2 regions of the Nonomuraea sp. NPDC050478 genome follow, and region 2 is predicted to be linked to the other one. Evidence: riboswitches for the same ligand, from Rfam matches in the RefSeq annotation. Region 2 holds a riboswitch; the other holds the start of a gene.
The links. A riboswitch is a leader RNA that binds a small molecule or an ion and turns the genes downstream of it on or off. The one in region 2 is predicted to bind guanidine.

Region 1: another riboswitch for guanidine. It lies ahead of ACIBF7_RS39885 (multidrug efflux SMR transporter); the one in region 2 lies ahead of ACIBF7_RS33615 (multidrug efflux SMR transporter).

The regions. Positions count from the first base shown of each region.
Region 1 covers NZ_JBITHT010000010.1:152,907-166,986, forward strand. Annotated here, with positions in the region: gene ACIBF7_RS39845 (hypothetical protein) at 1-187, shown strand, start outside; gene ACIBF7_RS39850 (NUDIX domain-containing protein) at 425-1,402, shown strand; gene ACIBF7_RS39855 (hypothetical protein) at 1,413-3,323, shown strand; gene ACIBF7_RS39860 (hypothetical protein) at 3,327-3,752, shown strand; partial or broken gene ACIBF7_RS39865 (DNA-binding response regulator) at 4,285-4,386, opposite strand; gene ACIBF7_RS39870 (DoxX family protein) at 4,687-5,106, shown strand; gene ACIBF7_RS39875 (dihydrofolate reductase family protein) at 5,211-5,789, shown strand; gene ACIBF7_RS39880 (protein kinase) at 5,796-8,621, opposite strand; gene ACIBF7_RS39885 (multidrug efflux SMR transporter) at 8,671-8,994, opposite strand; guanidine-III (ykkC-III) riboswitch at 9,014-9,079, opposite strand; gene ACIBF7_RS39890 (DUF1275 family protein) at 9,231-9,884, shown strand; gene ACIBF7_RS39895 (tripartite tricarboxylate transporter permease) at 9,868-11,373, opposite strand; gene ACIBF7_RS39900 (tripartite tricarboxylate transporter TctB family protein) at 11,394-11,855, opposite strand; gene ACIBF7_RS39905 (tripartite tricarboxylate transporter substrate-binding protein) at 11,857-12,888, opposite strand; gene ACIBF7_RS39910 (response regulator transcription factor) at 13,058-13,741, shown strand; gene ACIBF7_RS39915 (ATP-binding protein) at 13,748-14,080, shown strand, end outside.
Region 2 covers NZ_JBITHT010000007.1:143,768-157,847, reverse strand. Annotated here, with positions in the region: gene ACIBF7_RS33635 (multidrug efflux SMR transporter) at 1-75, opposite strand, end outside; gene ACIBF7_RS33630 (radical SAM protein) at 188-1,141, shown strand; gene ACIBF7_RS33625 (Ig-like domain-containing protein) at 1,187-2,374, opposite strand; gene ACIBF7_RS33620 (ATP-dependent RecD-like DNA helicase) at 2,546-4,780, opposite strand; guanidine-III (ykkC-III) riboswitch at 4,859-4,924, shown strand; gene ACIBF7_RS33615 (multidrug efflux SMR transporter) at 4,957-5,271, shown strand; gene ACIBF7_RS33610 (alpha/beta hydrolase family esterase) at 5,313-6,293, shown strand; gene ACIBF7_RS33605 (serine hydrolase domain-containing protein) at 6,313-7,662, shown strand; gene ACIBF7_RS33600 (hypothetical protein) at 7,715-8,197, shown strand; gene ACIBF7_RS33595 (alpha/beta fold hydrolase) at 8,181-9,092, shown strand; gene ACIBF7_RS33590 (hypothetical protein) at 9,111-9,977, opposite strand; gene rox (rifampin monooxygenase) at 10,241-11,713, shown strand; gene ACIBF7_RS33580 (SRPBCC family protein) at 11,750-12,169, opposite strand; gene ACIBF7_RS33575 (hypothetical protein) at 12,191-12,412, opposite strand; gene ACIBF7_RS33570 (pyridoxamine 5'-phosphate oxidase family protein) at 12,524-12,964, opposite strand; gene ACIBF7_RS33565 (ATP-binding cassette domain-containing protein) at 13,042-14,080, opposite strand, start outside.

The DNA of each region.
Region 1 (14,080 bases), on a different contig from region 2:
CGAGGGCGTCATCGACCCCGCGCTCACCGGCCTGCCCCGCAACCACAACGCCGGCATCTTGCGTACCGTCTACGGCACGCTGCCCGACACCGGATCGCTCACGGTCATCTTCACCGAGAGCTGCGCTGGGACGTGCGCCTCGCTGTGGAGCTACGACCTGTGGCGCATAACCGGCACGCTGACCTGACGTCCGGCGCGGAATCCGAGCCGAAATCAACCGGGCGGTGTCCAAGCACCGACACGACGTGGTGCATGACCACAGTGCCCATCGTCTCGCTCGACGCTCAGCAGAGGACCCGCAGTGGTCATCCAGGGCGACCGAGGGCCGCACCTGGCCTACCGGGTGCGCCGGTAGGTGGATCGACAGCGTCACGACCACGAGAGACGATGACTCTGCGGCACCCGGGCCCGAGAAGGGTGGGGGATGACAGAGCCAGAGGCACGGCGGATCGCTGCGGAATTGCTGCGGAAGTTGCCCTTGCCGGGTGAGGCCGCGCTTCCCGCGGCCTCCATCTGCGACGGGATGGGCCTGGATCCCGAGCAGGCCGAGACGGTCGGTCAGGTTCTGATCACGTTGCTGAACGCCTTCGGCGTGCTCGCGGTCAAGGACTGTCAGGTCAGGGCCGATCACGTGACGTCGTCACTGTTCCTCCGCAGCCTGGCCGAGTACGTCGCCACGGGCACTCCGATCCTGGGCAACTGGGCCCGCGCGCGGGTGGGCGAGCCGCCGTACCTGGATCAGGAGGCTCTCGCGGGGCCGCAGTTCCTGTACCTGATGGAACGTCAGCGTGGTCGCCTGAGCCCCCGGGCGCGTCCGCTGCGACGCGTGAAAGTCGCGCAAGTGGTGGTCAAAGCGCGGTTGCGCGGTCAGGGAGTCAACTACCTGATCATGTACGACAGTGCCGCCGATCAGTACCAGCTTCCCGGCGGGCGGATGCGTCCCGCCGATCCCGGCATGCGCGAGGTCGCGGTGCGCGAGCTGGAGGAGGAGCTTCCCCGATTCGTCTTCGACTCCCGTACGGACCAGCTCGTTGAGCTGGGAACAGCCGAGATCACTCAGCCGTCGCGCACCTTGGGCGCACTGACCGCGTATGAGATCGCGTTCTTCCAGCTGCGGTCCTCCCGCGCCCAGTTGCTCGCCGGGCCGGATGCCCGATGGGTGAAACCGGAGATCCTTCTCGAAGAAGGCGCCCAGGTGAACCGGGCCGGCCTCAACATGGAGGGGTTGCGCTGGCTCCACGACTCTCTTCCGCACGGGATCGGCGCCTTGCCGCTGAGCCTGATGGGCGTTCAGCGACGTACGTTGCGAGCTATCGTCAGGGACAGGCCATGGGAGTTCTACGGCCTTGTCCTCGGGGTGCTCGGGATCATCATCTCCATCATCTTGTTCTTCCTGGAATAGGGCGGGCGACGTGGGCGAGCTGTCGGGCGAGAAATGGAATGAGCTGCCTTCCGACCTGCTCGCCGTCTACAGGCGGTGGCACGAGTCCACCACATATGACTCCGAGCTGACGGGTTGGATGGCGGGAGGGATGAGCGACGCGCTGGTCGCCGTCGCCTCACAGTTCGAGGCCGACGTCCTCGCCCGGCAGGCCGTGCTCAAATTCCTGAAAGGCGATGGCGCCAGAGAAGCGCGACGAATGCGCCGGGCTCTGAACCGTTCACCACGCGAGTTCCGTGAGGCGCACCTGGTGGAGCTGATCGGCGACCCCATCATGCTGGGCTCGTGGTGGATGATCCAGATGAGGATCGCCGGCGGCGACCGATCCACCGTGCGGCCCCTGGTGGAGCTGCGGCATTCCGATGGGCTGCCCAAAGCCTGTGGAACCGTGTTCGAGTCCGTACTCGGCGCATGGAACCCGACGCTCCTTCACCGGCCGGAGTCCATGACAGCAGGCGCATACCTGCGCCTGCTGCTCGGTGACCGCCTGGATCACGGCGAACCACTGGACAGGTGGGCCGTCGAGCACGGTGTGACGGCGACGGTCGAATGGGTGCCTGACGGCGATGGCGGTCTGGCGCGCAACCCGCTGGCCCTGGCCAACGGTGATGGCTCGCATCAGTTGCTCGTCCACCGCGGACGTGGTCATGGTGACCTGAACGTCCGCAACGTGTTGCTGCGCGCCGAGGATCCGCGGGGCTTCAAGCTCATCGACTTCGGTGACTTCGCCGAAGATGCGCCACTGGCCCGTGATCCCGCGCATCTGCTGCTGAGCCTGGCACGCGAATGGCTGAGGGCTCTCGCCGACGACCCCGAGGCGCGGCACCACCTCAAGGCTGCGATCGTCACTCCGCACAATCCTGACGTCCCCTCAGTCTTCGGCTTCAAAGCGGTCAGCGCGGCGTTCCATGAGGCGGGCCAGAGTTGGGCCGACAGCAACGATCACGGCGAGCATTGGCGGCCCCAGGCACTGTTGTCCCTGATCGGCTGCGCCCTCGTCTTCGTCGGTCGCAAGCGGCTGCCCGACGACGTCCGGCAGTGGTTCTTCGATATGAGCGTGTACGCGGCGCGTGAATACTCCCGGCTGACCAGGGACGTCGACGTACCTCCTTTCCGGCCGGCGGCGAAGGCTCCTGTCGTCGGGGTGCCCCGCTCGCGGGGCGAGATAGACGCCGTGCTCAGCAGGCAACTGCACTTCATGCAGCGGACGATGGGCAATCAGGACGGTCTGGTCGGCGCGGCTCTCCAACTGCTGGACGAAGAGGAGCGTTTCGTGCGCCTCGCCCCCTGCCGCGTGCGCGCCAGCACACCTGGCTCGGCGGTGATCGTGGTCAGCGACCGGTACGTACGCACGGCCGAGCTGGACACCAAGTTCCGGGCCTCCGGCGTCACACGCATCGCCCACGGCGACATCAGGCAGTTGCACCTCTCTCTGGACCGCAGGCTCGGCCTCATCGACACGGCCGACGTGCGCATCGCTACGGACTCCATCGAGCTCCTGGTCCGTGGGCTGCTCAAGGACCAGGCGCAGAGTCTGGTCTCCGCTCTGGAAGAGCTGACCGGCGTGCGACGGCGACAGCTGGCAGAGAATCCAGCGGCAGCCTGGCGAGATCTTGTCGAGGCGCTGCGCGCCACCAGATTCACAGCTCGAACGAGCGGTGATCTCGCGGCCGACACCGAGTTCCTCCGAATGGCGCTGCGCGAAGAACGTCCACCGTACCCGAAGGAACCGACGAGGGTTGAAGAGCTGGTGGGCCGCCTGGAGGAGATCTTGTCGGAGGCTGCCATGTACGCCACCGCGGACCAGGTGCGCAGGGCATGCGCATCCGCCGAGCTTTTCCGAAGGTGGTTGCTCGACCTGCTGTCTGAGGCACGACCGTGAGAAATGGCCGCCTCCCAGGGCGCTCACGCCCTTGACCAGGCCATCAGCACACTTGAGACGCTTCACCGTCAGAGCCGGAACCTCAAATGGCTGGAGCAGAACCGCGTCGCCTTCACCGCCGAGTTGCGGACGCTGGACGCCTCTGTCGCCGAGGCGAGCAAGCACGTGAGCGCTGAGCTCGGAAACAAGATGGAAGACGCGTGTGTATTCGTCGGGAACAAGGCCCAGGACTTCTACGACTTCGTCGAGGAGCGTTACGGTAGCGACACCTACTACGAGCAGCGCGGCCAGGTCGCCCGAGGACTTCAGCAGAGCCTGCGCCAGGCCAAAGAGTATTTCCTGCGCATAAGAGGTTCGGTTCCCCGCAGCTCCGACCTGAAGTCCGACGCGCACGACGTGGTCACCCTGCCGATCACCGAAGCCGGATAGCCCCACGCCCTGCGCTGGATCGGGTGAAGGCCTTGCGCCAGGCCCGATGTCGCGAGCGCAGTAGACCATGCTCATTCCGCCTCTGCCGGAGGAGCGGGTTGAGCGGCTGCCTGGCCCTCCGCCTCCACCAGCGCCGGGCCGGCGCGGGCCTGGAGAGGAGGTCGATGATCCGCCCGAGGTCATGCTCGCCGCCGCTGCCCGAACAGACGAGGTAGGAAGCCTCCACGGCCGGCGATCTCGTGTGAATCGACCGTACAGGCGCGCCGGGCGTCATGGGCAGGGCAGTGAGCGGCGCCCTGCCCATGCGGGTGTCGAGGATCGGTGCGGCCCTACGTGATGCTGCCGGTCCAGGAGCTCGCGGCGTGCTTGTAGACCGGGATCGTCTCGCCGTCGAAGTACGACGAGATGCCGGTGTCGTACCGGCCGTCGCCGTCGGTGTCGGAAACGCTGATCGTGATGCCGTTGAGATAGCCGGTACGGGTTCCGTCCGAGTAGCCGATCAGCCATGCGGATCCGAGAGAGCCAACACCGGTGAGACTTTGGCCACCACCTCGATGGCGGGTTCGACCCCGAGCAGCGCGATCAGAGCGCCGCGGACCATGTGCATGTCCTCCGCGAGCAGAACCCGGATCAACGATCGCCCTCACCGTCAGGACCCCCGCTTCCGCCCTACTTCTACCATCTCGTGAGGTCGTCACTGTGGATCATGAAACTTTCATGGTCGGTGAGGGGGAGTCGTGTAGTTGAAATTTTCATCTTCTACGAGGTCGCGGTTGTGGTGTTCCGCCTTGTGGGGCGCGTGGCAGCCGACGGCGCGATCTCCCGCGGGAGGCGCGGCGTTGACGGACGGGTTCCGTGCAGAGACCCTTTGGGAGCGCTCCCAAAAGCGTCCCGGAGAACGGCACCAGCAACCCTTCGTCGAAAGGACACCTCTGTGGAATCGCTGGTCAAGGACCAAGGGCTGTTCCTGGCCCTGTACCGGATCGTGATAGGCCTGCTGTTCGCCTGTCACGGTGTGGCGACGCTCTTCGACGTGCTGGGCGGGCCCCACGGCCAGGTGCCAGGCGTCGGGCAGTGGCCGGACTGGTGGGCGGCCGTCATCCAGTTGATCGGCGGCGTCCTCGTCCTCCTCGGGCTGGCCACCCGTGCCGCCGCCGTCGTCTGCTCGGGCACCATGGCCTACGCCTACTTCGTCGTCCACCAGCCGCAGGCGCTGTTCCCGATCGAGAACGGCGGCGAGAAGGCCGCGCTCTTCTGCTGGGGCTTCCTGCTCGTCGCCGCACTCGGGCCCGGCCGCTGGGCGCTGTCCTCGGCGCTCGGTTCCGCACGCCCTCTCGCGCACGACAGGGCGTAGCGTACGGTCGCGGTCGAGATTCTTTCCGGGTCGTGTCTGTTCCGGCGGTATACGTTCGACGCATGGGTGAAAGGACGAACTCGTCAGACACCCAGGGAGATCTCATGAGCACCGTGGTCATGCACAACGTCGTGTCGGTGGACGGTTTCATCGCCGACGCCGCCGATGAGGTAGGCCCGCTGTTCGAGTGGTACGGCAACGGCGACGTCCCGCTCGTCGAAGGCGGCGCGATGAAGGTCTCGCGGGCCTCGGCCGCGTACGTCAGGCCGATCTGGGCCGGCATCGGGGCGATGGTGATCGGCCGTCACCTGTTCGACATCACGAACGGCTGGGAGGGACGCCCGCCGGCCGGCGAGCACGTCGTCGTGGTGTCGCACCGGCCCAAGCCCGAGGGCTGGCACCCGGAGGCGTCGTACCACTTCGTCGACGACGTGGCGCGGGCGGTCGCCAAGGCGAGGGCACTCGCGGGGGAGCGCACGGTCGCCGTGGCGGCGGGCGACGTCGGCGGGCAGGCGCTGGCCCTCGGGCTGGTGGACGAGGTGGCGATGGACGTCGTGCCGGTGGTCTTCGGCTCGGGCAAGCGCTACTTCGGCTCGGTCGACGCTCAGCACCTGCTGGAGGACCCGCACGTGGTGATCCAGGGCGACCGGGTGCTCCACCTGGCTTACCAGGTCCGCCGGTGACGGCGGTCAGGAGTCGCGGCCGCGATAGGTGATCGTCGCCCGGCCGGCCAGGCGGAGTGTCATCCCCGGATGCAGGTCCACGACGGCTCCGGGCGGGAGTCCGTGGAACTCGTCGCCCTCGGCGTAGGAGATCTCCGTCCCGCTCGTCGTGTCCAGGTTGTGGACGCAGACCGTCCAGCCGTCCAGCCGGATGGACAGATGGTTGTCACCGGCGTCGGCGAGGCTCACCGTACGGGTGCCCAGGTGTGATGGCGGGGCGGCGCCGATGAGATAGGAACCGTCGAGAGGGAGCTCGCGGCCGTCGTCGAACACGAGATCGCCCAGCTTGGGGCGGGCCGCCTGGTAGCGCGTCAGATGAGGGCCCAGTTGCGCGCCGCAGACCATGCAGGACAGCCGGTTGCCGTCGGTGAAGTGGCCTTTCGGGCAGGAGACGCCCTCGATCAGGAACACCGTGCCCCCCAGCGGCGGTCTGGCGCCCTGGTGGTTCCGCGAGGCCTCCTGCCCGGGCAGCGCGGCCCGCAGTTCGTCCGGGTGCTGGAAGCGCTCGTCCGGTGCGCGCCGGGTGGCGCGCACGACCACGTCGAGCAGGGGTGGCTCGATGCCGTCGAAGTTCAGGTGCCCCTGGATGATGCGGTAGAGCACCTTCGGCACGCTCTCGCTGCCCGCGGGGGATCGGCCGGTGGCGGCGAAGCCCAGCACCAGGCCGAGCGAGTAGATGTCCGATCGGATGTCCTGCTTCGCCCCGTGCGCCCCTTCGGGTGACATGTACGACGGGGTGCCCACCAGGATGTCGGGCGAGGTCGTCTCGACGTCGTGGGTCGTCTTCGCGATGCCGATGTCGATGATCACCGGATCGACGCCGTCGATGAGGATGATGTTGGACGGCTTGAGATCCAGCCGGAAGGCTCCTAGCCCGTGCATGTAGGACAGCGCCTCCGCCAGCCGCGCCCCGAGCCCGGCCACCTCCGCCGGCGGTAGCGGCCCTTCCTCGTCCACCTTCTGCTGCAGCGTGGGACCCGTTATCAGCTCCATCACCAGGGCGAGCACCTGATCGTCCGCCACGACGTCCAGCGTGCGCACGATCCCGGGATGGTCGAGCCGCCGGGCCAGCCCGATCTCCCGCTCGAAGCGCCAGCGCAGCTCGTCGCCGACGACGTCGGTCCTGATCAGCTTGACCGCCACGTACTTCTGGTCCGTACGCGACCACGCCTTGTACACCGAGCTCATCCCGCCCTGCCCGATCACCTCGACGAGGTCGTACCGGCCGCCGATCACCCGGATCACGCCCTGGACGGACCTGCCCGCCGCCTCGGGAGGTGAGGGCACCAGCAGCGACACGTCCAGCGAGGCCCGCTCGGACTCGCTGTGCAGGGCCAGGCCGAGCAGCCGCCGCCGGAGTTCGTCGGTCAGCGTGTAGCTGGTGAGCTGGGCGGCCGGCGTGTTGCCGATCAGGGTCGACCCGGCCCCCGCCTGCCGGACGATCTGGATGACCTGCCGCTGGACCAGGTGGTCCAGCAGCTGTTCCAGCTCCGTGTGCGCCACGTGCAGCATCGGGTCGAGCTCGCCGGCGCGCAGGATGTCCTCGATCGAGAACGCCTCGCCGTCGGTCCTGAGCACCCAGTCGAGCACGTAGTAGCCGGCCATCCGCCAGCGATCTTTGTCGATGGGCACGGCGAGCAGCCGCTCCCGCCCGCTGGCCTGGTGATACTCGTGAAGGATGTCCTCCATGCCCGCGTAGAAGTCCACGCGCTCCCGGTCCGCGCCCTCCACCCGCAGGTACGGCTGGTCGCCGTCCCAGCTGACCAGCTCGCTGAACTCCTGCAGCAGCCGCCGGGGCACGCCACGCGCCTTGAACCGGAAATAGCACGTCAGCCGGCGCAGCTCCTCCTCGTCCGGCGTGTCGTCCAGCAGGGCGGTGAGCAGCCGCTCGGGCGCCTCCCACATGCACGGCACGTAGATGCGCCAGGCGAACACGCTCTCGTACACGCTGTTCCCGCGGCTGACGTCGCGGATGGCGTGATCGTGCAGGTCGGGCCCGGCCACGATGAGGAAGTGCACGCCCCGCATGGTCAGCGCGTTCTTCAGCGTGTTGAGCATCAGCTCGAAGGCCCGCAGCCCCTCCGGCGTCCCGGTGAGCTTGTCGGCCTCGTCCAGCACGATCACCAGGTGGACGCGCGGGCGCCTGCGCCACCATCCGCGCGAGGCCGGGACGCCGATCAGGGAGACGACCCGGTTCAGATCATGTTCGACGTCGGTGTCGGAGTAGGTCAGGAACGACGCCTCGGTGGCCATCGACCGGGTCCGCTTGCGCGACACCCCGAGCCCGGGGGCGATGAACCCCAGCGGCCCGGTCGTCTTCTTGGCCGCCTCGCCCATGCCGAGCGTCAGGTTGGCGGCGTTCTCGGTGGCGTCGGACGAGGTCTGCTTGAGCCCGTACGAGGTGCGGATGTGCGCGAGCATGAGCGCCTGCTGCACGGCGGGGGTCAACCGGCTCAGGATGCGGCGATCGGCCAGCTCCTCGTAGGTGCGGCGGACCACGGCGAACAGCAGCCGCTCCGGCGAGATCGGCCGCGCCACGTTGACGGTGATCGGGACGACGATCTCTCCCTGCTCGCCGTCCTTCTCGATCGCGTGCAGCGCCCTGGCCACCACGGTGCTCTTGCCCACCCCGCGGAACCCGGTGAGGAGGAACGTCCCGCCCCTGGATCTGCGTAACCGCTGCCTGAGCTCGTCCACGAACGACTGGTTGCCGAGCATCGGAAAGGCGTCCTCGTCCGCCGGCAGCGGTTCGTGGATGTAGCGGAAGGTCCTGCGCAGCCGTACATCGGACACGTACCAGGTGTACCACCGAGGCGGGAAGGCGTCCTCGGATCCGGGCCCGTCAGTGGCCCCCGCTCGCCAGGTTGAGGCCGACGACGCCGGCGATGATGAGGGTGATCGAGGCGAGCTTCAGGAGGGACACGCTCTCTCCCAGCAGGATCATGCCCAGCGCGGCGGTCCCGACCGCGCCGATGCCTGTCCAGACGGCATAGGCCGTACCGACGTCGAGGGTCTTGAGCGCGAGCGCGAGCAGACCGAAGCTGAGCACGGCGAAGACGACGAAACCGATGCTCGGCAGCAAGTGCGAGAACCCGTTGCTCTGCTTGAGCGCGTAGGCCATGGCGATCTCGAAGAGACCCGCGGCGACCAGCATGATCCAAGCCATGACGGCTCCTTCCATGAAAGGAGCGTCGTCTTTGCAGGCCGGGTACGGCGCGTCTCGTCCGGGCGGACCCATGGTCGGGCTCGCACTTCCGACAACGGCGGCGACCGCGCCCGCATTCCATCGGCCGCGCGTGTCAGGCATGTGGTGGCGCTTCGTGGTGGAATAGGTACGGAGTGTGACGTCGGGTGTGGGGAGGGTGCGATGCGGGACGGTCGTGGGCTCGTGACGCGCCGCTGATGGGGCGCGAGCGGCTGGACCTTCCGCTCACCGCCATGGCCGTGGTCCTCACCATCGGCACCGGAGCGGTCGACGCGGCCAGTTTCATCCGGCTCGGCGGGGTGTTCAGCAGTGTCATGACCGGCAACCTGGTGGTGTCCGGCTACGCGATCGGCACCGCCGACCTCGCGCACCTGCTCACCACCGTCACCGCGGTCATCGGGTACGTGCTGGGGGTCGCCGCCGGCACCGGCGTCGCGGGCCGCGGCGGGATGATCGCCGTGCTCGGTGCGGAGCTGCTCGCGCTGGTGGCGTTCGCGGTGGGCTGGGAGGTGACCGGTGGCCGCCCGTCCGCCGTGGCGCTGCACGTCCTGCTGGTTCTGACGGCGATGGCCATGGGGTTGCAGAGCGCGGCGATGCGCGCCCTGGGCGGCCGCCGGGTGGTGTCGACGACGTACCTGACGGGGACGCTGACCGGCGTCATCGCCGCCCTGCTCACCTCCGGCGGCCTGGCGGGGGCCATGGTGCGTGACATCGCCATCCTGACGGCGGTCGTGGTCGGGGCGGCGGCGGGGACCCTGGTGGTCACGCTGGTCCCCGCCGCGCTGCCGGCCATCCCGCTCGTCACCGTGCTCGCCGCCCTCACGATGGCCGGGCTCACTCGTCCTCGGTGAACACCTGCTCGCGGCGCTTGCGGATCGCCGGGAGGACGGAGAGGGCGAGCGCCGCCACCGACAGGGCCAGGAGCGCCGCGGAGATCGGCCGGGTCAGGAAGACCGACGCGTCGCCGCGGGAGATGATCAGCGCCCGCCGCAGGTTCTCCTCCAGCAGGGGGCCGAGGACGAAGCCGAGCAGCAGCGGGGCCGGCTCGCAGCCGCACTTGATCAGGATGTAGCCCAGGAGCCCGAAGAGCACGATCGCGTAGACGTCGTAGGCGTTGAACCCCAGGGAGTACGTGCCGATCGAGGCGAACAGGATGATCATCGGGAACAGCACCTGGTACGGGATGCGCAGCATGCGCACCCACATGCCGATCAGCGGCAGGTTCAGCAGGACGAGCAGCACGTTGCCGATCCACATCGACGCGATCAGGCCCCAGAACAGCGCGGGCTCGTCGGTGATGACGTTCGGGCCGGGGGTGATGCCGTGCACGATGAACGCGCCGATCATCAGCGCCATCACCGGGTGGGCCGGCAGGCCCAGGGTGAGCAGCGGGATGAACGACGTCTGCGCCGCGGCGTTGTTCGCCGACTCGGGGCCGGCGACGCCCTCGATCGCGCCGTGCCCGAACTCCTGCGGCCGCTTCGAGATCCGCTTCTCGACGGCGTACGAGGTGAACGAGGCCAGCACGTGGCCGCCGCCGGGCAGGACCCCGAGCGCCGCGCCGAGACCGGTGCCGCGCAGGATGGGGGCGACGATGCGGCGCCGGTCCTCGCGGGTCGGCCAGAGGTTCCGCACCTTGTCGACGATCGCCGTGCGCGTCTGCTCGTTCTCCAGGTTGCGCAGGATCTCGGCCACGCCGAACATGCCGACGGCGACCGACACGAAGTCGATCCCGCCGTACAGCTCGCGCTGGTCGAAGGTGAACCGGGGGGTGCCGGTGTAGATGTCCTGGCCGACCGTGCCGAGCAGGACGCCCAGGAAGATCATCGCGAGGGCCTTGAGCGCGGTGCCGCGCGCCAGCGCGATCGACACGATCAGGCCGAACAGCACCAGCGCGAAGTACTCGGCGGGGCCGAACTGCAACGCGACGCGGGCCAGCGGCGGGGCCGCGACGGCCAGCACGACCGTCGCGACCGTGCCCGCGATGAAGGACCCGATCGCCGCGGTGGCCAGGGCGGCGCCGGCCCTGCCCTGGCGGGCCATCTCGTGCCCGTCCAGCGCGGTGACGGCCGCGGACGACTCACCGGGCAGGTTGATCAGGATGGCGGTGGTCGAGCCGCCGTACTGCGCGCCGTAGTAGATGCCGGCCAGCATGATCAGCGCCGTCACCGGCTCGAAGCTGAAGGTGATCGGCAGCAGCATCGCCACCGTCGCCGTCGGCCCGATGCCGGGCAGCACACCGACCATCGTCCCGAGCAGCACTCCCACGAAGCACCAGAGGACGTTCTGGAGCAGGAGAGCGGTCGAGAGGCCGAGCGCGAGGTTTTCGAGTAGGTCCATGCCTCAATCCGGATGCCGCGTCAGAATCCGAGCCACGGGCCCCAGAGCGGGATCCGCAGCTGGAGGCCGACGACGAAGATGAGCGTGCTGGCCACGGTGAGCCCGGCCGCGACGACCACGGCGGTGAGCGGCCGTACGTGCTTGCTGGCCAGCGTGGTGAGCAGGGCGGTGACGGCCGACGTCGGCACGAACCCGAGGCCCCGTACGGTGAATCCGAAGAACATCAGCGCGAGCGTGATGACGGCGACCGCGCGCCAGGGGATCGTGCCGAAGGCGATCATCTCGCCGGCGACCAGCCCCTTGACCACGATCGCCAGGCCCAGGGCGGCCACGAGCGCGCCGACGAGCAGCGGGAAGGCGCCGGGGCCCATCCGCAGCGGGGTGCCCAGCTCGTAGCCGAGCGACCCCACCACGAACGCGCCACCGATCAGGACGAAGATCCCCCCGGCGAGGACGTCGGGGAATGATCGGCGGTGCTCCACGTCAGGAAGCCTTGATCCCGGCGTCGGCGATGACCTTCGCCCAGGTGCCGAGCTGCTCCTGGAGCTTGGTCCGGTGCGCCTCGGGGGTGGCGCTCTCGGCCGGGACCGGCGCGGTGCCGAGCTTGGCCATCTGGTCGACGACCTTCTGGTCGGCCAGCGCCGTCTTCAGCGCCTCGGACAGCTTCTGGACGACGTCCTGCGGGGTGCCCTTCGGTACGTAGAGGCCGTGCCACACGCTGACCTCCAGGCCGGGCAGCCCCGCCTCGGCGGTGGTCGGCAGGTCGGGCAGGCTCTTGACCCGCTCCGGCGTGGTGACCGCGTACGCCTTGACCTCGCCCGCGGAGATCTGGCCGCTGGTGTTGGTCGTCTGGTCGCACATGAAGTCGACCTGGCCGCCGACGAGGTCGGTCAGCGCGGGGCCGGTGCCCTCGTACGGGACCTCCTGCAGCTTGACGCCCGCGGCGGTCTGGAACAGCAGCCCGCACAGGTGGGACGCGGCGCCGATGCCGGCGTTGGCCAGCGTGACCTTGTCGGCGTTCGCCTTCACGTGGGTCACGAGGTCCTGGAGCGTCGCGGGCGCGAAGTCCTTTCGGGCGACGACCGTCATCGGCACCTCGGTGACGAGCCCGACCGTCTCGAAGCTCTCCAGCGGCTGGTAGCCGAGGTTCTGGTAGAGGGCGGGCGCCGTCGACATGCCGATGTGGTGCATGAGCACGGTGTAGCCGTCGGGTTCGGCCCGCGCGACCTCGCCGGCCCCGACCGTGCCGCCCGCGCCCTCGACGTTCTGTACGACGATCTTGGCGCTGAGCTTGGCCGCCATCGGCTCGGCGATCATGCGGGTGACCGTGTCGGTCGGGCCGCCCGCGCTGAACGGCACGACGAAGGTGATGTTCTGCTCCGGGTAGCCCGCGGTGTCGCCGCCGCCGGTGGTGCCCCCGTCGCCCCCGTTGCCCGCACAGGCGGCGGCCAGCGAGACGACGCCGATGACGGCGATCATCCGCGCGGCGGCCCGGTACCTGCTGGTCGTTCTCATGTCGCGGCCTCCTCTTCGGCGCATTCGCGTTCTTGGGTGAGTGCGCGGCCTCAGTCTGGGCTGGTACGGGCGCGGATAGTGTCAGAGGAATCCCAAGGAATGCGCCAGATGTCAGGAAAATCCCAAGAACTGGTTAACAACGGAGTCGGACCGGGCCGTACAATCCGGTATGCGGATCACCATCATCGAGGATGACGACCGCGTGGCCCGGGGTCTGGTGACCGTCCTGGCCCAGGCGGGCTTCGAGGTCCACCGCCTCGCCACCGCCGCGGAGGCCGTGCGCGCGGCCCCGTCCGACGTCGTCCTGGTCGACCTGGGCCTGCCCGACGGCGACGGGCTCGACGTGATCCGCAAGCTGCGCGACCGCCCCGAGACCGCCGTCATCGCCGTCACGGCGCGCTCCGAGGAGCACGAGCGGGTCCGCGGCCTGCGCGCAGGCGCCGACGACTACATCGTCAAGCCGTTCGGCATCCCCGAGCTGCTGGCCCGGATCGACGCCGTGCTGCGGCGCACCCGGGTGGCCCGCGCCCTGAGCGCCCCCGACGAGCCGCTCCTCCTCGGCCCGATGCGCATCGGCGTCGGCACCCGCGAGGTCACCGTCGACGACACGCCCGTGACGCTCACCCGCAAGGAGTTCGAGCTGCTCCTGCTGCTGGCCCGGCGGGCGCCCAACGTCGTCAGCCGCGACGTCATCCTCGACCAGATCTGGGGCGCGACCTGGGAGTCGTCGAGCCGCACCCTCGACACCCACATCGCCGCGCTGCGGCAGAAGATCGGCCCGGCCGTGGTCATCCGCACCATCCACGGGGTCGGCTACAGGCTCCTGGCCGACCGGCCGGAGCCGACCGGCTGACGCGCCGTGCACCGCCGGCTGCTCGTCGTCCTGGTGCCCCTCGCGGTGATGCTCGTCGCCGCGCTCGGGGTTCCCCTCAGCGTCACGGTGGCCGAGCGGGAGGTGCAGGAGACGTACGTCGACCGGCTGAACGACGTCGGCCGGTTCGCGTCGCTGGCCGAGACCGCGCTGTCGACCGGGCGGACCGAGGCGCTCCAGCTTGAGCTGGCCCGCTACCACGAGCTCTACGGCATCCCGGTCGCGGTGATCGACACCTCCGGCACCGTGCTGCTCGGGCCCACGGACGCCTACCGGGAGGCGGCGCGCAGCGAGCCGGGCATGGGCCCGATCGTCACCGCC
Region 2 (14,080 bases):
GCCGTTGCTGAGTTTGAGTGCGGTGGTGGCGGTGACCTCGCAGATGATGGCGAGGGCGAGCAGGAGCCAGGCCATGGTGTTTCTCCCCGGGAGGCGGTGCGGGTGTCCCAGCGTATGGGGGGTGTGCGTCCGGGTGGGGTGGTGGGCCGGGTTGAAAAGGGTGTCGAATGCGTGTTCCACTTGGTCGGTGGGTTGGGACGCGCAGCCTCTGGTGGAGGCGGCCGATGAGCGGCCGCTGATCGAGCGGCGTGCCGTGGTGCGTGACGGTTTCTACGAGCTGCAGGCGCGTGTGGTGATCGAGCGGGTGGCGCGGACGGCGGGGATCGCGCAGCGGTGGGCGGTGTCGCCGTATCGGGGGTGTGTTCACGCGTGCCTGGGTTGTGGTGCGCGTGGGGGGCATCGGCGGCTGGGGCTGGACGCGGGGCGTGATTTCGACTCGCGGGTCGTGGTGAAGCCGAATGTGGTGGCGCGGTTGCGGGCGGAGCTGGCGCGGTGGGGTGGTGAGCCGCTGGCGGTGGGGGTGAGTGGTGACTGTTATCAGCCGGCGGAGGAGACGTACCGGTTGATGCCGGGGGTGGTGACGGCGCTGGCGGAGGCGGGGGTGCCGGCGACGGTTTATACGCGCAGTCCGCTGGTGTTGCGGGATGCGGCGTTGCTGGCGGAGTGCGGGGTGCGGGTGGCGGTGTCGATCGCGTTCGTCGACGAGCGGATCCGGCGGGCGGTGGAGCCGGGTGCGGTGGGGGCGCAGGCGCGGTTGGAGCTGGTGGCGTCGCTGGTGGAGGCGGGGGTGGATTGCCGGGTGCTGATGGGGCCGGTGCTGCCGTTGCTGAGTGATGGTTCTGATCAGCTGGCGGCGACGGTGCGGCGGATCGGGCAGGCGGGGGTGCGGTCGGTGGAGCCGGTGGTGTTGCGGCTGCCGGCGGGGACGCGGTCGTGGTTCGGGGCGTGGCTGGAGCAGGCGCATCCTGGGCTGGTGGCGCGTTATGAGGAGTTGTACGGGCGTGACGGGTTGCCCTCCCCCGCTTATGAGGAGCGGATTCTGGGGCAGATCGCGCAGTTGTGCCGGGTGTACGGGATGCGGTGCGGGCCGGGTGAGCCGGAGCCGCGTGATCCGTGGTTCGGGCAGTTGGCGCTGGTGTGACCGCTCCCCCGCGCGTGGGGTCGTGCGGGGGGTGTCAGGCCGGGCTCAGGTCTGGTTCTTGAGTGCGCTGCCTTGCTTCCACTGTTTGAAGGACATCTGCCAGAAGCCCCAGCCGTTGTTCCATTCGAGTTCGCGGTCGGTGCCCTTGATCTCGACGATGTCGCCGCGCTGGAAGTTGTCGTAGTACCACTTGGCCTGGTCGGGGCGGGCGTTGATGCAGCCGTGGCTGACGTTCTGGCGGCCCTGGGCCCAGACGTTGTTCTTGGCGTGGACGTATTCGCCGCTGTTGGAGATGCGGACGGCGTGGTCGACCATGACGTCGTAGTAGCCGGGGTCGCCCTTCTTGCGTCCTGGGGAGATCATGCGGACGGGGTTGACGCGTTCCATGGTGAGGTGGACGCCGCTGGTGGTGGTGTATTCGCGGGTGGTGGCCTTGCCGGCGCTGATGGCCATGGTCTGGACGCGTTTGCCGTTGCGGTAGACGTACATCATGTGCTTGGCGGCGTCGACCTTGCTGATGACCTTGTCGCCGATGTCGATGGCGTAGTCGTAGTTCTTCATGCCCCACAGGTCTTTGCCGGCCTTGACGCCGTCGAGGGCGGCGTTGAAGCTGACGGTCTGGTTGGGGGCCCAGTATTTGGCGGGGCGGTAGATGGCGTAGGAGTCGTCGATCCATCGCCAGGCGCCGTCGACGGGTTTTTCGGCTTCGACCGTCAGGGCGCGTTCGACGGCGGCCTTGTTGGCGACGGGCTGGTTGAACCTGACCATGATCGGCATGCCGATGCCGACGGTTTCGCCCTTGATGTTGGGGGTGACGTCGGTGATTTGCAGGACGCGGTCGGGTTTGCGGGTGGTGAAGGCGCTGGCGGCGGTGGCCGCGCCGGCGGTGGCGGCGACGTTGTAGTCGGTGGCCGGCTTGAGCGCGGTTTTGGAGACCCATTTGGTGCGGTCGGTGTTGAAGGTGCCTTCGAGCTGCTGGCCGCCGGTTTGGACGGTGACGTCGTCGAGGGTGCCGCCTTCGGCGGTGACGACGATGCGTTTGCCGGGGTTGACCTTGGTGCTGCCCTGGGCGGGGGTGATGGTGATGGTGGGGGGTTCGGGGGTGGCGGAGGTGGTGGCCTCGGAGGCTGCCGGGGTGGTGCCGCCGGCGGCGGAGCAGGAGGCGGTCAGGGTCGCGGCGGCGAGCAGGGCGACCCCTGTGGCGGTCTTCCTCCAGGGTGTTGTGATGGTCAAGTGAACCTCTCCCCACTTACATGCACTGCACTAAAAGACCTTAATGCTCCTGCATGTAAGACGAGCGTTGGTTTCGGAGAGTTCAGTCACATTTCGATCACTTCTGGCGGTGAGTCGCTGGTCAGCGCGCCGCCGGGTGGAGGGAAAAACTCGCGGCCGGGCCGTACGGGGTCAGTCGCGGCGGGTGAGGCGGTGGGTGAGGCCGGTGTGGCGGCGGCCGGCGCCGCGGGTGCGGACGGCCTGGGCCAGGGCGCGGCGGGAGCCGACGATGACGACGAGCTTCTTGGCGCGGGTGATGGCGGTGTAGAGGAGGTTGCGCTGCAGCATCATCCAGGCGCTGGTGGCCAGCGGGATGACCACGGCGGGGTATTCGCTGCCCTGGGAGCGGTGGATGGACACGGCGTAGGCGTGGGCGAGCTCGTCGAGTTCGTCGAAGGCGTAGTCGACGCGTTCGTCCTCGTCGGTCAGGACGGTGAGAGCGTGGTCGTCGGGGCTGATGTCGGCGACGACGCCGACGGTGCCGTTGAACACGCCGGCGGCGCCCTTGTCGTAGTTGTTGCGCAGCTGGGTGACCTTGTCGCCGACGCGGAAGACGCGGCCGCCGTGGCGGCGTTCGGGGGCGCCGTCGCGGGCGGGGGTGAGGGCTTCCTGCAGGGCGGCGTTGAGTGCGCCGGCGCCGGCCGCGCCGCGGTGCATCGGGGCCAGGACCTGGATGTCGCGGCGGGGGTCGAGGCCGAAGCGGCGCGGGATGCGGCGGGCGGCCACGTCGACGGTCAGGGCGGCGATGTCGTCGGGTTCCTCGCAGGGGAAGAGGAAGAAGTCGTCGAGGCCGGCGAGCTGGGGCTGCAGGCCGGAGTTGACGCGGTGGGCGTTGACGACGACGCCGGACTCGGCGGCCTGCCGGAACACCTGGGTGAGCCGTACGCGGGGGATGTCGGCGGCGGCGAGCAGGTCTTTGAGGACCTCGCCGGCGCCGACGGACGGCAGCTGGTCGACGTCGCCGACGAACAGCAGGTGGGCGCCGGGGGCGACGGCCTTGACGAGGCGGTTGGCGAGCAGCACGTCCAGCATGGAGGCTTCGTCGACGACGACGAGGTCGGCGTCCAGGGGGTTGTCGCGGTCGTAGGCGGCGTCGCCGCCGGGGCGCAGCTGCAGCAGCCGGTGGACGGTGGTGGCCTCGTGGCCGGTGAGCTCGGACAGGCGTTTGGCGGCGCGGCCGGTGGGGGCGGCGAGGATGACCTTGGCGCGTTTGGCGCGGGCCAGGGTGACGATGGAGCGGACGGTGAAGCTCTTGCCGCAGCCGGGGCCGCCGGTCAGCACGGCGACCTTGTGGGTGAGGGCCAGGCGGACGGCCTGGCGCTGCTCGCCGGCGAGGTCGGCGCCGGTGCGTTCGCGCAGCCAGGTCTCGGCCTTGGCCCAGTCGACGTCGGCGAACGCCTTGAGCCGGTCGTGGCCGTGGTGCAGGAGGGTGAGCAGGGAGCCGGCCAGCGACTGCTCGGCCCGGTGGAAGGGCGGCAGGTAGACGGCGGGGACGTCGTTGTCGCCGGCGGGCACCTGCTCGCGGACGACGCCTTCGGCGGCGGCCAGCTCTTCCAGGCAGGTGGCGGTGAGCGGGGCGGGCACGTCGAGGATCTTGACGGCGTCGGCGGTCAGGTTGGGGGCGGGCAGGTAGCAGTGGCCGTCGTCGGCGGCCTGGGACAGGGTGTAGCGCAGTCCGGCCTTGACGCGTTCGGGGCTGTCGTGCGGGATGCCGACGGCCTGGGCGATGGTGTCGGCAGTCTTGAAGCCGATCCCCCACACGTCGTCGGCCAGCCGGTACGGTTCGGTGCGCACGACTTCGACGCTGCGTTCGCCGTACTGCTTGAAGATGCGCACGGCGATGGAGGTGGACACGCCGACGCCCTGGAGGAACACCATCACCTCTTTGATGATCTTCTGTTCTTCCCAGGCGTCGGCGATCATGCGGGTGCGTTTGGGGCCGAGGCCGGGCACTTCGGTCAGGCGGGCGGGTTCCTTCTCGATGACGTCGAGGGTGGCGGTGCCGAAGTGGTCGACGATCCGTTCGGCCATTTTGGGGCCGATGCCTTTGATGAGGCCGGAGCCGAGGTAGCGGCGGATGCCCTGGACGGTGGCGGGCAGGACGGTGGTGTAGGACCAGACCTCGAACTGGCGGCCGTAGCGGGGGTGGGAGGTCCAGCGGCCGGTCAGCCGGAGCGACTCCCCCACCTGGGCGCCGAGCAGGGGGCCGACGACGGTGAGCAGTTCGGTGGCGGAGCGGCCGGTGGCGACGCGCGCGATGGTGTAGCCGCTGTCCTCGTCGGCGTAGGTGATGCGTTCGAGCACGGCGTTCAGGTTGGTGCCGACGTCTTTGGAGCCGCCGTCCCGGCTTCCTTCAGGCCTGCCCACACGGAGGAGACTAGGACAGATCTTCACCGCCGCGACACCTCCCCCGGCGTGGCGGGGGGTGGCTGGTAGCGTGGCGGGTGGCTGCCCGCTGCGGGTCACGCCCCGGACGAGCGCGTCGTACCCGGCATGACAAGACGACGTGGACCGTGGTCTGTTCTCCTGCGGAGGTGCGTGTCGTGGCGTGGATCGTGCTGGTCGTGTCCGGGGTGCTGGAAGCGGTGTGGGCGGCGGCTCTGGCTTCGTCGCAGGGGTTGTCGCGGTTGCGTCCCACGCTGCTGTTCGTGGCGGCGCTGGCGGTCAGCATGGCGGGGCTGGGGTACGCGTTGCGGACGATCCCGGTTGGCACGGGTTACGCGGTGTGGGTGGGGATCGGCGCGGTCTGCACCGCGGTGTACGGGATGGTGTTCCTCGGTGAGGCGGTCACGGCCGCCCGGCTGGTGTGCCTGATGCTGATCGTCGCGGGTGTGGTGGGGCTGAGGCTGGTGTCCTGACGGGATCTCCCGCGGACTGCCTGGGGAGGGCGGGAGGTGCCATGGGCGGAGGGCGGGGCGTCGGCGTGGCGCTGCTGACGGCGATGCTGGTGGTGGTGACGGCCGCCGGCTGTTCCGGCCAGTCGCCGGAGCGGCCGTCGGCCGTGCCCACCGCCGTCCCCACCGTCGCTCCCCCGCCGGACGGTTGCGCGGGCGGGCCGCGGCTCGCGGAGGGGCGGCACACGATCGAGTTCGGCGGGCTGGAGCGGGTGTTCCTGCTGGCGCTGCCCGAGGGGGACGGCCCGCACCCGGTGCTGCTGAACCTGCACGGGCTGGGTTCCAACGCGCGTGAGCAGGCCGCCTACAGCCGGCTGCCGCGGGTGGGCGCCGAGCGCGGCTACGTCGTGGCCACCCCGCAGGTGGCCAAGGGCAGGCTCGCCTGGACGCTGCCGAACGGGTTCGGGCCCGACGACACCGGGTTCCTGGGGGCGCTGCTGGACCGGCTGGAGCAGGAGTTGTGCGTGGACCGGCGGCGCCAGTTCGCGGCCGGGCTGTCGTACGGGGGCGGGATGGCGGCGGCGCTGGCGTGCTCGATGGATGGGCGGCTGGCCGGGGTGGCGGCGGTGGCCGGGCTGAGCCTGGTGCGGCCGTGCCCGGAGCCGCCGCCGGTGACGCTGGTGTCCTTCCACGGCACCGCCGACCGGACCGTCCCGTACGGGGGCGGGCATCCGCTGCGGGACGCCACCGGTGACCTGCGCAAGCTGGCCGACATGGTGAAGCTGCCGCCGGTGCGCCGGAGCGCCGAGGGGTGGGCGGCGGCGCTCGGCTGCCCGGAGCCGCGGGTGAGCTCTCCCGTACGGTCGGTCGAGCTGCGTGCGTGGGACGGGTGCGCGGCGGGGGCGGACGTCCGGTTGTACACGGTCGGCGGCGGCGGTCACACCTGGCCGGGGCCCATCGAGGTGCCGCGGCTGGGCGCCACGGCGCGGGGGCTGGACGCCAGCGCGCTGATCCTGGACGCCTTCGACGCCGCCGAGCCGCGCTGACCCCCTAGGCTTGCTGTTCATGACTCAGGTGGGACAGGTGACGGCCCGCGCGCTGATGCGCCGCCTGGCCGTCGAACAGAGCGAGTCGCGGATCCCCTCGATCATGGCGGCGGTGGTGCGTGAGGGGCAGGTGGCCTGGCAGGGCGGTCGCGGCCGGACGGCCGGTCCGCCGGGAGGCGAGCCGACGCCGGGCACGCAGTACCGGCTGGGGTCGATCACCAAGAGCATGGTGGCGGTCGTCGTCATGCGGATGCGTGACGAGGGCCTGCTCGATCTGGCCGATCCGGTCGGCAAGCATCTGCCGGGGGTGCGGGCCGGGGAGGCCACGGTCGCGCAGCTGCTGTCGCACACGGGCGGGCTGACGGCCGAGCCGCCGACCGACTGGTGGGAGCGCACGCCGGGCGTGGAGGCGGGTGAGCTGCTGGGCAGGCTCGGGCCGGCGCATGTCAAGCATCGGCCGGGGCGGCGCTACCACTACTCCAATCTCGGTTACGGGCTGCTCGGCGAGCTGGTCGCCCGGTTGCGGGGGGTGCCGTGGCTGGAGGCGGTGCGGGAGGAGGTGCTGGAGCCGCTCGGCATGGGTGACACGACGCCGCGGCCGCGGCCGCCGCACGCCGTCGGTTACGCCGTCCATCCGTACGCCGACGTGCTGCTGGCCGAGCCGGAGCATGATCATGGGGCGATGGGGCCGGCGGGGCAGCTGTGGTCGACGGCCGGTGATCTGGCGCGGTGGGCGGCGTTCGTGGCCGGTGACACCGGCGGGGTGCTGGCGGAGGGCACGCTGGCGGAGATGCGGGAGCCGGCGACGGTCGACGACGGTGACGCCTGGACCGGCGGTTACGGGCTGGGGCTGCAGCTGACGCGGCATGCCGGGCGCCGGTTGGCCGGGCACACCGGGTCGATGCCGGGGTTCCTGGCGACGGTGTGGGCCGATCCGGCCGCCGCGACGGGGGTGCTGTTCCTGGCCAACGCCACGTCGGGGGTGGGGCGGACGTTGCTGTTCGATCTGCTCGACATCCTGGAGGAGCATGAGCCGCGGATGCCGCGGGAGTGGGTGCCGGGTGCCGCCGACCCGGATCTGCTGGCGCTGACCGGGTTGTGGCACTGGGGTCCGGCGCCGTACACGCTGCGGCTGCTGCCCGATCGGGGGCTGGCGCTGGGGCCGGTGTCCGGTGGCGGGCGGGCGTCGCGGTTCGTGCCGCAGGACGACGGCACGTGGCTGGGGCTGGACGGTTACTACGCGGGCGAGACGTTGCGGGTGGGGCCGGATCATCTGGATCTGAACACGTTCGTGTTCACGCGTGAGCCGTACGATCCGGGGGCGCCGGTGCCGGGTGGTGTCGGGGACTGGCACACCCCCATTACTTGACGTCAGGCGTAAAGTACTTGCTATGGTACGTCAAGTAGTGGCGGGAGGCGGCGTGACCCACGACGAGCAAGGCGCGCTCGAACAGGACATCCTCCGGCTGGTCGGCAGCAGACTGCTCGACCCGCTGGAGATCCTGCTCGGCGACGGCGCGTCGGGGGCCCTGGAAGAGCTGCGCGCGAAGGCGCGGCACGACGCCGCCACCTGGGCGGCCGACCTGCTCGGGCCCGACCGGCCGCGCGCCGTCCACACCGGCGCGCGGCTGATCGCGGTCCTCTACCCCGGCGACGCCGCCTTCGACCCGCCGCTCGAGTGGTGGCGCACCCCTCTGGGCCGGGCGATCGCCCGGCGCGTCGGCCATCCCTCCGCCGACCGCGTCCCGTACGCGGTCGCCGGGGCGATGCTCGGCATCACCCGCCAGGGCGTCCACGACCTGGTGCGGCGCGGGAAGCTCCAGCAGCACCCGGACGGGGGTGTCGCCACGCGCTCGGTCCGCGAACGACTCGACCCCGGAGGGGCGCATGGAGACCATCCTTGACGGCGACATCCCGATCGCCGTCTGCGACCACGGCGGCGACGGCCCGCCGCTGCTGCTGCTCCACGGAGCCGGCGGCAACCTGCTCAACTGGCGGCAGGTGGCCCCCCATCTGAGCGGGGTGCGCGCGGTGGCGGTCGACCTGCGCGGCCACGGCCGCTCCGGCGACGGCCCGTGGACGTGGAAGGCCGTCCTGGACGACCTGGAACACGTCGTGGCCGCGCTCGGCCTCGGCGAGCCCGCCGTGGCGGGCCACAGCCTGGGCGGCATGCTCGCCGGCCTGTGGGCCGCCCGCCACCCCGCCTGCCCCGCCGCCGTCAGCCTCGACGGCCACCGCGCCGCCGAGACCCACCCCGCCAACTACGCCGGCCTGGACGCCGGGCAGGTGACGGCCGGCCTGGCCACGCTGCACGAGATGTTCAGCCGGCAGGCCGAGGCGGCGGCCGCGCCGATGACCGCCGCGCAGGCCGAGGCCTTCCTCGACGGGCAGCGCGCCTTCGCCGCCGCCCAGAACGCCGACCCCGACGACTGGGAGGAGTCGGTGCGGCGCAACCTGCGCCCCCACGACGGCGGCTTCCTGCTGCGGCCCGGCCCCGCCGTCACCTCCGCGCTGCGCGAACTGCCCGAGTTCGCCGACGCCCTGCCCGTCTTCCGCCGCCTCACCGGCCCGTTCCTCATCGTCAACGCCACCCGCAACCCGCCCGTCCCGCCGCCCCTGGTCCCGCTCATGGACGCCTACCGGGCCGGGCTGCGCCGCGACCTCGCCGCCCTGGCCGCCGAACGGCCCGCCATCGAGGTCCGCGAGATCGACGCCGGGCACGGCATGGTCGCCGAACGGCCCGCCGAGGTCGCCGCCCTCATCACCGGCTTCGTCCACCGCCACAGCAGGGCCGCCTGACCCGCCGGTCGCCGCCCCTCATGCCGGCCAGGCCCGCTCCGCGGCCACGACGCGGGCGGACTCGGCGCGGGTCGCGTCGCGGACGGTGAGCAGATCGCCGTCCGCGGCCAGGACGGTGACGATCGCCCGGCCCGCAACGGTGACACGGTGGGACGTCCCGGGATCCGGCGGCCGGGAGACGGCCAGATCCTGCCTGCGGACGGTGGAGACCGGCGCGCCCGCGGGGTCGAGGTCGTGGCGGATCCGGGTGCGGCACCGGTGCCGCGCGAGGGTCCGCCACGGGTAGGGGTCGCCGGTCACATCGGGCCCGGATCCGTCCCCGGGCGGCGGGGCCGTACGCTCGCGCAGGACGGGCCAGTCCATCGACGGGACGTAACCGGAGGGCAGCGCCGCCGCGTCCTCGCGCAGCCCCGCGGGGCGCGCGTGCAGTGCCGGGTCGAAGACGTCGCGCAGCGGCCAGAACCGTAACAGCACGTGGGCCTGCCGGGGGTCCTCCCAGAAGTCGCCGTCGCTGCCCCTGGCCGGGGGCACGCGATGAGCGCGCACACCGTACAGGAAGCAGGGCGGGCCCAGCACGAGCGCGCCGAGGGAACGCTCGCCCTCGTCGTCGCCCATGGTCACGATGCCGCCGGCGCTCAGGTAGGCGCTCTCCCCCGCCGCCGTCCACGGGGCGGGGGCGGGCGGCGGGTCGGAGTCCCAGATTTCCAGGCGGACGTCCGCTCTGCCGTGGCGGACGCCGCTCTCGACGCGCATCCAGCCGCCCGCGGTCTCCAGGACGCCGTCGGACAGCGACGGGCCTGCCACGACGCCGTACAGGTCGTCGAGCTGGAAACCGCCGTGATAGGTGTCCACGGTGTCCCTGAACGATCGCAGCGTCATGGCCATGGTCTCTCCGCTTCCCGCGGGGATGGGCCCGCGGACAGTGACTCTAGGGACCGCGGCCGACAGTTCCGGCCCATCGGGGAAAGGGTTGGACGGGAGGGTGCCCGGGCTTGTAGTTTGCGGCTGACCGTGACGCCGCCCGAGGAGGTGAGACCCATGAACGCTGTAGCGATGTGGGTGCTCCCCCTTCCCGTCACGGCCGGGCGACCGAGGTAGGGGCCGCCGGGAGCGCCTCGCTGACAAGGCACTCCCGAAAGGCGACACCTATGCACTCTCAGCAGGTCACCGGCGAAGGCGCCGGGCGCGCGCCCCTCACCCACGATGTGATCATCGCCGGGTGCGGGCCGACCGGTGCGATGCTGGCCGCCGAGCTGCGGCTGCACGACGTACGGGTACTCGTCCTGGACAAGAGGACCGAGCCCGCGTCGTTCGTCCGCGTCGTCGGTCTGCACATGCGCAGTCTCGAACTGATGGCGATGCGCGGACTGCTGGACCGCGTCCTCCCGCACGGGCGGCAGCGTCCGGCCGGCGGTTTCTTCGCCGCCATCCCCAAACCCCCGCCCCAGGGCCTGGATTCCGCCTACGCCTATCTGCTGGGCATCCCTCAGCCGGTCATCGAGCGTCTGCTCGAGGAGCACGCGGCCGCACGGGGCGCGCAGGTCCGGCGCGGTCGCGCGGTGGCCGGATTCGAGCAGGACGACGAGGGCGTGACCGTCGAGCTGGCCGGCGGGGAGCGGCTGCGTTCGCGCTACCTCGTCGGCTGTGACGGCGCGCGCAGCACGGTGCGCAAACTGCTCGGCGTCGGCTTCCCCGGCGAGCCCTCGCGGACCGAGACGCTGATGGGCGAGATGGAAGTGGGCGTGCCGCGGGAGGAGATCGCCGCCAAGGTGGCCGAAGTCGGCCAGACCCACCGGCCGTTCTGGCTCCGGCCCTTCGGCGAAACCGTCTACAGCGTCGTGGTGCCCGCCGCGGGAGCCGGCGACCGCGCGGAACCGCCCACCCTGGAGGATTTCCGGCAGCAGTTGCGCGCCATCGCCGGAACCGACTTCGGCGTGCACTCCCCGCGCTGGATGTCCCGCTTCGGGGACGCCACCCGGCTGGCCGAACGTTACCGCGTCGGGCGGGTGCTCCTGGCCGGCGACGCCGCGCACATCCATCCGCCCATCGGCGGGCAGGGCCTCAACCTGGGCGTCCAGGACGCGTTCAACCTCGGCTGGAAACTGGCCGCACAGATCCGCGGCTGGGCCCCGGCGACACTGCTGGACACCTACCAGGCCGAACGTCACCCGGTCGCCGCGGACGTGCTGGACAACACCCGCGCCCAGACGGAACTGCTGTCCCCCGAACCGGGCCCGCGGGCCGTGCGCAGGCTGCTCACCGAACTGATGGACTTCGACGAGGTGAACCGCCATCTGACCGAGAAGATCACCGCGATCGGCGTCCGCTACGACTTCGGCGAAGGGCCCGGCCTGCTCGGCCGCCGCCTGCCCGACGTCGAGGTGAAGAACGGCCGCCTCTACGCTCTGCTGCACCACGGCCGCGGCCTGCTGCTGGACCGCACCGGACGCCTGACCGCCGGCGGCTGGGCGGACCGGGTCGATCACCTCGCGGACGCCTCCGCGGGCGTGGACGTCCCGTGCGTCCTGCTACGCCCCGACGGCCACGTCGCCTGGATCGGCAACGACCAGCAGGACCTGGACGACCACCTGTCCCGCTGGTTCGGCGAGCCCGCCACCTGAACACCGGCCGGTGGTGAGCCGTCAGGGCCGGGGTCGTCAGGTGAGCAGCCGGGCCAGCCGGCGCAGCGACAACCGGGCCAGCGCGTTCACCACCGGCCGGGCCAGCGGCCACAGCAGCCACCCCACCGGCCCCAGCGGCGGCCGCAGCCGCTCGGCCCAGATCACCCGGCTGCCGCCCGCGCACGCCCGCACCCGGATCACCCCGTCGCCGCGCACCAGCCGCCCCACATGCCGCATCTCCACCACGTGGGGCGGCTCCCACCGGGTGATCGTCGTCACGTCCAGGAAGCCCAGCCGGCCGACCCCGGTGAACGCCTCCACCCGGTCGCCGGCCCCCCACGCCGACGTCAGCACCATCCACTCCCGGTGCCGCGGCCAGTCCGTCACGAGCGCGAACACCCGCTCCGGCGGCGCCGGCACGAACACCTGCGCGGCCGCGTACACGTGACAGGTCACCTCAGAGGTCCTGCCCCGCGCTCACCGGCTCGAACATCCGCGCCGGTTCACCCCCTCGACGACGGGCGCCGCGCCATCCTCCGCCGCGACCCGGACCGCCAGGGCCCGGGCCCGCCGCCGGCAGGCCGGGTCGGTGAGCCCGGCGGCCAGCCGTGCGGGCGTCAGGCGGCGCCACGGGATCGCGCCCGGCGCCGTCAGCCCGGCGGCCCAGAACGGCTGGTCGTTCACGCTGGACGCCGCCAAGGAGACGAGAGTCCTGTACGGAACGCCACCCTGGTCGGCCACTACACCCCCGAAGAGGTCACCGCGTCGCTCGACTACCACCTGGCGCGGCTCCGCGTGCGGTGACGCCGGCTAGGCGTCCAGCCACTCGCCGTCACGCATGAGGTCGCGGCCCGCCAGCTCGTCCTCCTCCCGCCACGCCTGCACCCAGACCGGGCGGATCCGGAAATACAGGTACGGGGACGAGAGCGCGCGCGGGTCGAAGCCGGTCTTGGCGGCGAACGCGTCACCCGTCGCCTCCGGCAGCTCCTGCGGCCGGACCGCCTCGGCCGTCCCCTCGATGAGCACCACGTCACGCGTCAGCCCCACGCCGACGCGCACCCGGCCGTCGGCCACCAGGTTGCGCGCCGTCGGAGTCCTCGCCGCCGTGGAGATCAGCAGCGTCTCACCGTCCCACAGGAACGACAGCGGCACCATGCACGGCCCCTCCCCCGCCGTGGCCACCCACGCGTCCACGTCCTTCTCCAGCCGGGACAGGGTGTCCTTCAACCGTTCCGCCGGCGTACGAGGCATTCTCGAGTCCTTTGCTGTCACATGTGGCACTGATGCGGTCACCACCATGACACGCCGCGGAGGGAGAACGTGACGCGCTACCGGCCCACGTAGGCGCGCAGGTGGCGGGCCGTCAGCGTGTCGCCCGAGTCCACCAGGTCGGCGGGCGTGCCCGCGAAGACCACCCGGCCGCCGTCGTGACCGGCGCCCGGCCCCAGGTCGACGATCCAGTCGGCGTGCGCCATCACCGCCTGGTGGTGCTCGATCACGATCACCGTGTTGCCGTCGTCCACCAGCCGGTCCAGCAGGCCCAGCAGATGGTCGACGTCCGCCAGGTGCAGGCCCGTCGTCGGCTCGTCCAGCACGTAGGTGGAGCCGTTCCTGGCCATGTGCACCGCCAGCTTCAGGCGCTGCCGCTCACCGCCCGACAGCGTCGTCAGCGGCTGGCCCAGGCCCAGATAGCCCAGCCCGACCGCCTCCAGCCGGTCCAGGATGACCTTGGCCGGGCCGCTGGTGAAGAACCCGGCCGCCTCGGCCACCGGCATCTCCAGCACCTCGCTGATGTTCTTGCCGCGCAACCGGTAGGCCAGCACCTGCGGCGTGAACCGCCTGCCCTCGCACTCCTCGCACACCGTCGCCACCCCGGCCATCATCGCCAGGTCGGTGTAGATCAGGCCGATGCCCTTGCACGCCTGGCAGGCCCCCTCGGAGTTGGGCGAGAACAGCGCCGGCTTGACCCCGTTGGCCTTGGCGAACGCCGCCCGGATCGGGTCGAGCAGCCCCGTGTACGTGGCCGGATTGCTCCGCCGCGACCCGCGGATCGGCGACTGGTCGGCCACCACCACGCCCTCGCGGCCGGCGACGTAGCCGTGGATGAGCGAGCTCTTGCCCGACCCGGCCACCCCGGTGACCACGGTCAGCACCCCCAGCGGGAGGTCGGCGTCCACACCTTGCAGGTTGTGCAGGGTCGCGCCGCGGATCGGCAGCCACCCGGCCGGCTCGCGCACCTTCTCCCGCAGCGTCACCCGGTGGTCCAGGTAGCGGCCGGTGAGGGTGCCGGAGGCGCGCAGCCCCTCCAGGTCGCCGGCGTAGCAGAGCGTGCCGCCCTGCGCGCCGGCGCCCGGCCCCAGGTCGGCC